2 regions of the Ureibacillus sp. FSL W8-0352 genome follow, and region 1 is predicted to be linked to the other one. Evidence: riboswitches for the same ligand, from Rfam matches in the RefSeq annotation. Region 1 holds a riboswitch; the other holds the start of a gene.
The links. A riboswitch is a leader RNA that binds a small molecule or an ion and turns the genes downstream of it on or off. The one in region 1 is predicted to bind cobalamin.
Positions count from the first base shown of each region.

Region 2: another riboswitch for cobalamin. It lies ahead of NST98_RS04230 (glutaredoxin family protein); the one in region 1 lies ahead of NST98_RS03250 (energy-coupling factor ABC transporter permease).

Region 1 covers NZ_JBBOQT010000001.1:634,939-638,914, forward strand. Annotated here, with positions in the region: gene mce (methylmalonyl-CoA epimerase) at 1-174, shown strand, start outside; gene NST98_RS03245 (acyl-CoA carboxylase subunit beta) at 193-1,740, shown strand; cobalamin riboswitch at 1,947-2,125, shown strand; partial or broken gene NST98_RS03250 (energy-coupling factor ABC transporter permease) at 2,244-2,991, shown strand; gene NST98_RS03255 (energy-coupling factor ABC transporter substrate-binding protein) at 2,993-3,286, shown strand; gene cbiQ (cobalt ECF transporter T component CbiQ) at 3,283-3,976, shown strand, end outside.
Region 2 covers NZ_JBBOQT010000001.1:837,126-841,101, forward strand. Annotated here, with positions in the region: gene nrdE (class 1b ribonucleoside-diphosphate reductase subunit alpha) at 1-645, opposite strand, end outside; gene nrdI (class Ib ribonucleoside-diphosphate reductase assembly flavoprotein NrdI) at 648-1,013, opposite strand; gene NST98_RS04230 (glutaredoxin family protein) at 1,010-1,240, opposite strand; cobalamin riboswitch at 1,376-1,562, opposite strand; gene NST98_RS04235 (bifunctional adenosylcobinamide kinase/adenosylcobinamide-phosphate guanylyltransferase) at 1,682-2,095, opposite strand; gene NST98_RS04240 (histidine phosphatase family protein) at 2,047-2,643, opposite strand; gene cobS (adenosylcobinamide-GDP ribazoletransferase) at 2,616-3,389, opposite strand; gene NST98_RS04250 (bifunctional adenosylcobinamide kinase/adenosylcobinamide-phosphate guanylyltransferase) at 3,401-3,955, opposite strand.

The DNA of each region.
Region 1 (3,976 bases):
CAACACATTTGTTTCAATGTAGATAATATTCGAGAAAAAATGGCTGAATTAAAAGAAAAGGGAGTTCGCCTTCTGTCTGAAGAGCCTATACCTGCAGCTGGGGGAGCTGAAGCATGCTTTATTCATCCAAAAGATAGTTTTGGAGTTTTATATGAACTATATGAAAAAAAGTGATAAAGGGGTTAAGGAATCATGGATATGTTAGATAAAATCGATGAAATGTATGACCGAAAAAGAGAGATTTATTTAGGCGGTGGGGACAAGCGCATTGAAAAGCAACATGAAAAAGGTAAGCTAACAGCACGTGAACGTATTGATCTATTACTAGATGAAGGCACTTTCGTTGAAATAAATCCATTTATTAAACATAGAGTAACAGATTTCGGCATGGGTGAACAAAATGGCCCTGGTGACGGTGTTGTGACTGGATACGGTAAAGTGAATGGCCGTCCTGTTTATTTATTTGCTCAAGATTTCACAGTATTCGGCGGTGCATTAGGAGAAATGCACGCGAAAAAAATTGCTGCAGTGATGGATTTGGCTGCAAAAAATGGAGCGCCATTCATCGGCATCAATGACTCTGGCGGTGCCCGTATTCAAGAAGGAGTATTATCATTAGACGGTTATGGCCACATCTTCTATCGCAACTCGATTTATTCTGGGGTTATTCCACAAATTTCGGTGATTATGGGTCCATGTGCTGGCGGTGCTGTATATTCTCCAGCAATTACAGACTTTATTTTAATGGTGGATAAAACATCCCAAATGTTCATTACTGGTCCGAAAGTAATTGAAGCGGTTACAGGAGAAAAAATTTCATCAGAAGATTTAGGCGGTTCAAAAGTGCATAACACAATCAGCGGTAACGCTCATTTCCGCGCCCCTTCTGAAGAAGAAGCGATTGAACAAATTAAGAGATTATTAAGCTATTTACCACAAAGTAATAAAGAAAAAGCACCAAAATTACCACGCCCTGAAGGAGACGATTGGCGTCCTGAATTAATTGACGTTGTTCCAATTGAACCTACACGTCCTTACGATGTTCGTAAAGTCATTGAACAAGTGGTGGATGAAGGTTCCTTCATGGAAGTCCATTCTGAATTTGCGAAAAACATTGTTGTAGGATTTGCTCGTATTGCTGGACAATCTGTTGGATTAGTTTGTAACCAACCAAAGGCCTTAGCAGGTGGTCTTGATATTGACTCATCCGATAAAGCTGCCCGTTTCATTCGCACTTGTGATGCATTCAATATTCCAATCATTACATTTGAAGACGTATCAGGATTCTTCCCTGGCGTTAAACAGGAACATGGCGGTATCATTCGTCACGGTGCTAAAATCTTATATGCTTATTCTGAAGCAACCGTTCCAAAAATTACAGTCATTTTACGAAAAGCATATGGTGGAGCATACGTTGCGCTAAATTCAAAAGCCATTGGTGCAGATTTAGTATTCGCTTGGCCAAATGCAGAGATAGCCGTAATGGGTGCTGCTGGAGCTGCTAACATCATCTTTGCGAACGAAATTGCAAATTCAGAAGATCCGGAAGCTACACGCCAAGCAAAAATTGAGGAATATAAAGAAAAATTTGCTAATCCATATGTTGCTGCTTCACTTGGAATGGTTGATGATGTAATCGATCCAAGAGAAACTCGCATTAAGTTAATTCAAGGATTAGAAATGCTTGAAAATAAAGAAGAATCAAGACCTAAGAAAAAACACGGAAATATTCCGCTATAATTGTGAAAATTTCCAATTACGTACCATTAGAAGCACAAGCTAATCCCAGTTTGTACTTCGATTTTTCCAAAAATTCAAATTGGTTCTAACAATATTTCATATCAAAAGGTAATGAATATTATATGAATTTAGTAATTATTTTGTCTTATTTATAGAAAGATATAGAAATTTTTCAAACAATATGCTACAATTCAACTAAATTTCAACAACTGAATAATCTATACGGTGCTAATGAAAATTAGCTTAAAAGGGAAACTAGTGAGAATCTAGTGCGGTCCCGCCACTGTGAAGAGGAGCTCAAAATCAAATGCCACTGTGCAAACGGGAAGGCGATTTTGTAGCGATGACTCTAAGCCAGGAGACCTGCCGTATGGAGTGGATGGTAGTGTCCTACGAGGATAGGTACACGAATAGGCATGATTGGATTATTATGTCTTATTGTGGGACACTGCTAATTTGGCAGTGTTTTTTTATTTTCAAATTTTCATTTTAGGAGGAATTTTATGAAAGTCTCAATCAAAATACTTTACTTTCTAGCAGTATTATTAATCATTCCTAATACAGCTTTTGCTATGCATATCATGGAAGGTTTTTTACCAATCAAGTGGGCAATATTTTGGTGGCTCCTTACATTCCCTTTTTTAATCATTGGATTAAAGAAAATGAGTAGTTTAGTAAAGAGAAATGCTGAGACGAAGTTATTACTAGGTTTATCGGGTGCATTCACTTTTGTATTATCCGCATTAAAAATTCCTTCGGTTACTGGAAGTTGTTCTCATCCTACGGGTGTTGGGTTAGGAACCGTATTATTTGGACCATTTGTAATGAGTGTTTTAGGTACCATCGTGTTATTATTCCAATCATTATTAATTAGCCCATGGAGGTTTAACAACGCTTGGCGCCAATGCGTTTTCGATGGCGATTGCTGGACCTTTTATCGCCTATGGAGTATTTAAAGGCTTCAATAGGATCGGTTTGCCCTTTACTCTAGCAGTTTTCTCAGCAGCAACATTGGCAGATTTAGGTACATATGTCATTACATCTATTCAACTTGCACTAGCCTTTCCATCTGAAGTTGGTGGAATTTTCGCTTCATTTGTAAAGTTTGCTGGCGTATTCGCTGTTACACAGGTACCATTAGCAATTATTGAAGGATTGATTTCAGTAATGGTGATGAATTTCTTATTGAAATACAACGAAAGAGAATTAAAGTTACTTCAAGTACTAAAGAAACCTCAGGAGGTGAAGTAAGATGTTAAAAAAGAATATGCTTTTATTAATTTTGATCATTTTTTTAATGATTGTCCCGCTGATTTTTAACGGAGATGCAGAATATGGTGGTGCAGACGGAGAAGCGGAAGAATTAATTACAGCACTGAACCAATCCTATGAACCATGGTTTTCAAGTATTTGGGAGCCTCCTAGTGGTGAAATAGAAAGTTTATTATTCGTACTACAAGGAGCAATCGGTGCAGGGTTCATTGGTTACTTTATAGGATATATGCGAGGCCGGAATAGGGGCGGAAATGCAGAGATACAGAAATGAGAATGTTAGAATATTTCGCTTATCAATCACCTTTAAGAAATAAACACCCAATCGAAAAAATGGGATTTGCTCTTATTCCATTAATATTGAATATCGTATTTCAAAATGTTCTTACATCCATATTCATATTTTGCATCATGACAGTTATTACTTTAATAATCGGAAAAGTTCCGATTCGTCTATATTTGAAGTTATTGCTTATTCCAGTGGTATTTCTAATTTCAAGTATACTAGTCATTTTACTCAATTTTTCAACTAACCCTATAGAAGGTGCCATTTTTCAATCTATTATTGGTCCCGTCACGATTTCAATTTCGATAACGAGTGTTGAAAAGGCATTGATGCTATTTGTTGTTGCTTTATCGAGTATTAGTTGTTTGTATTTTTTAATTTTATCTACGACGATTCAAGATTTTCTATATGGATTAAGGTGTTGTAAAGTACCAACTACTTTATTGGATTTAATTGCATTAATGTATCGATTTATATATATATTTCTTGATTCCAGCAGGACAATCTATCTTGCACAAATAGCAAGGTTAGGTCACAGTTCTTTATTAAATTCTATCAAATCAATTGGACTTATAATCAGTGCTTTGTTTATTAAGGTATTTCAAGAAATGAAAGACTTAAATAATGCGATAAATGCAAGAAGTGTAGATGGATATTCAGCAGTCATTTCAAGAGAAC
Region 2 (3,976 bases), 200 kb from region 1:
CCGATTGGCGATACCTTTTATCGGATCACCCAAAGGTCTTAAATCCGTTAAATTTACCCCTACCCCTCCGCCAAGCCTTGAGAGTTCTAAACAATAACCGAGGTTTTCTGCAATGCTATTCATCGAATCATCCATGGATAATTTAAAACAACTTACCAATTCCCCACGCGCTTTTTTACCGCTATTCAGTGTGGTTGGTGTTGCTGGTTGAAAAGCCTCCATCATCGCACGAATTGCTTTTTCTGCCAACAATTCATCACCATTCGCTAAATATAAGGCGATAATGCTCATCCGATCCTCATAAGTTTCTAAAATTTCTTTTCCATCTCGACTTTTCATTGCGTAACTTTCAAAAAATTTGCTCGCGCTCATAAATGTTTGAAATCGAAAACGATAAGAATACGCAATGTCAAAAATTTTATTTATAAATTCGAAAGAATATTTTTGTAAAAATTCTTTCTCATAATATCCTTCTTCAATGAAAAAGCGAATCTTTTCTTCCAAACTAGAAAACTTCCGCATTTTCTGATTAACATGTTCGATAAAATATTGACGAGTAGCCTCTCGATCTTTCTCTAAATCAATTTTTCCTGTTTGGTGGTAGTGATTCAAAATTTCATTATTCAAAGTTAAATAGCTTTTCATCACTAAATCTCCTTTTGAATTACTCTGTTATAATAATCAATTATGGCATCATAATTTTTCTGAAATCCGCGTAATTCTATCTTTTGAACAATGGGAATTCCGTACCTTTCGTTAATCAAATGAGCAGAACGGCAAAAATAAGCATGGCCGAAATTCGAGTTCCCACTTGCAATAACACCCTTACAGAAACGAACATTATGTTGTAAAAACGTTTCCACGTTTCGTGGTACTTCGCCTAATCCATCGGTATAGGTGAACAATAAGAAGGGTTCATTCAAAATAAGATCATCGCGAATTTCAATGTGGGGTAATTCTAATTGATGAACGATAAAACGCACGTTGCCCGTTCGAGAAGCATAAGCAATCATACTGTGATCCTGCTAATGAATTTTTTTATATTTTCTATGTTATCCATTAGCTCTCCATCGATTTCGATTACAGGGACAGAAAGGAATCCAGCATTCAATAATTTTTCTTTCGCTTCTTCATTGTGATCAATCAAAATTTCTTCATATTTCCCTTCATAACCAAGTTGATTTAATTCGTATTTCATCAACAAACATTTTGGGCAAACTTTTTTTGAATATAATTTCATTTCCTTCTCCCTTTCTACCATTCTTTTATGAAAATAAAAAAGCCATACCTTTTTCGGTATGGCTTTGAAATGGAAACAGTCAGGTACTAGGAAATGGACCGTCTTGCTTCCATTTCCTAGCCCCCGAAGAAATGAGCAATTCACGTTTATTAGGCAGGTCTCCTGGCTTATGCTTCATCCTCCAAGTTCCCTTCCCATACAAATTTGTACAGTGGATTTGAACTTTTCGTCAGCAATTACAGTTGCGGGGACAGCGTCAGATTTTCACTGACTTCCCTTTTAATCTACTATATATAGTAGAACCTAATAAACGAAATGCTATATATTGTGTTTTCGTGTTTCATTGTAACATGTAGTATTGTTAATTACAAGCTTATTTGGTAAATGATACAGTATCTACTAAAATCATTCACTCGATACGTAGAACTTAAGAACGGTTGGTTAATTTTCCTCTTTTAATATCTCAGGAATACCATACCAAACGCGAATGACTTTCTCACTTTTCTCAAAAAGTTGTTGATACAATCTACCACAAGTATCTCTCAAATGACGATCCTCTTTTGAAAGCGGCACTATTCCACGTCCGATATCCGTACAAATACAAATTAGGTTTGTCTTATAATCTAAATTCATTAATTTCCCCATTATTTGTGATACGATTTCATCTTCCGATAAATCCGGGACGAGCAAAATCATTTTTTCAAAACTACCTATAATAACGTATTCATCTTTTGTAAAAGGGCCTTCCGGTATTTCGCCTTCATAAAAATAACAGCGATTCGCACCTATTTCTTTTAACATGTTACTTACAAATTTTCGTTTACCATTATAGGCGCCTCCAATAACTGATTGCATTCTCTTCCCCCTTTCAAAGATTCAATATCGTCCCAACATAGGGTATAAATCATCCGATGCTGTGCATTAACATCTTGAAAACTTTTCTCTTTTTGAAATTTCGATAGGATAACACGAATGACACCACCGTGGACGACAAACACATATTCTCCACCACAGCTCACGATTTGATGAAAACAATTTAAAATCCGTTCTTTAAACGAAACAAAAGATTCACCATTTGGTGGCGCAGCTTTCTCTGGTGAATCAATCCACTGCCGATACGCTGGATTATCTTTTAATTCATCATAAGTTTTCATTTCAAAATCTCCAAAATGTAATTCCCTTAATTGAAAAAAAGGATGGTATTTTGCCTCGGGGAAATAAAGTTGCGCTGTTTCTATGCAGCGCTTTAAGTCACTGCCAAATACATCCTTAGTATGAATCGGTACTTGACAATTTGCTGTTTGTATGTATATCGATTCATTCGTCCATCCAATATATTTTCGCTCTAAATTCGCTTTCGTTTTTTCATGCCGAATTAAATGAACAGTAACAGCATTCCCCATAATGCCAATTCCATCCCTTCATATAAAGCACCTAGCAAGTCTCCCGTCATTCCGCCAAAATGGCGATATGTCCAATGCCGATAAATCCAAGTCATCACAAACATGCTAAATGTTAAAACAAATAGTTTATATTCATTTAACACAAAACCTGTTATGAGGATAATGAATATATAACACGCAATATAAATCCATAACGATTTTGCCTTCACATGTTTTTTAAAGTAGGCTGCCAATCCAGATTCCTTCACATTTACTGACAGATTGAAATAAATCAATATTGCTAATCGACATAAGACAGGTATGATGATAAAAAATAAATAAAAGTTTGTTGGGCGCTGATGTAAATACTCATAAAATATGCCGATTTTTAGTAGAACAATGAGCACTAGATTAATAGCACCAAAAGCTCCAATACGGGAATCGCTTAATATTTCTAGTCGTTTTTCTTTATCTCTATAAGAAAAATAAGCATCGCTTAAATCGATCCAACCATCGAGATGCAACCCACCCGTCATCATAATATTGATAATGACAATGATAATTGCTAAGAAAAGTGGAGTAAAATTGAAATAAACATCATTCAGTAGAATGACAAGTACAACGATTACCCCCATAAAGAAGCTAATGAAAGGCATTGTGCCAAACATCGCTGTAACAGTTTTATTATTCATTGGAAGTGTCTTCCGAATGGGGAAAGAAGTAAAAAATTGAAGAGATAATAATAACCCTACAATAATATTTTTCACAAAAACACCGCCTATTTTCTGCGTACGCGAATACCATAATCCAACTCATATGCTTCATCACAAATTGAGACAATCCATTGATGAAGAGTTCCGAGGAGTTTTCGATATAGTTGGACTTCTTGGAATGAAGATGGTACTTCATCAAGCACTTCATTTGAAACAATTAAGATGATAACACCATTTTCTTTCCATTGCGTTATTGCCTGTTGAAACTGATGCATCCAATGATAGATTGTATGTAATCGGTCTTCTTTTAAATGTTCGGTCTTGTATAAAATATTGTTCAGCCAAGTTGTTATACAATCCCATAATACAATGTCATTCTCTTGAAACCTTTGTACAGGCAAGTCATCAATTACGTCTATTGTATACCATGGCTTTTTCGAGCGTTCTCGATCCTTTTGATGGCGAACAATTCTTCTTTTCATTTCTTCATCGAAGGGGACACCGGAAGCTAAATAATAAAGGCCTTTTTGGTTTTGGTCGAAAAACTTGACAGCCACACTTTCTGCAAAGGAACTTTTACCACTTCGAACCCCGCCTGTAATAAAAATGATTTTTCCCATTCTCTTCCCTCCTCTAATCTA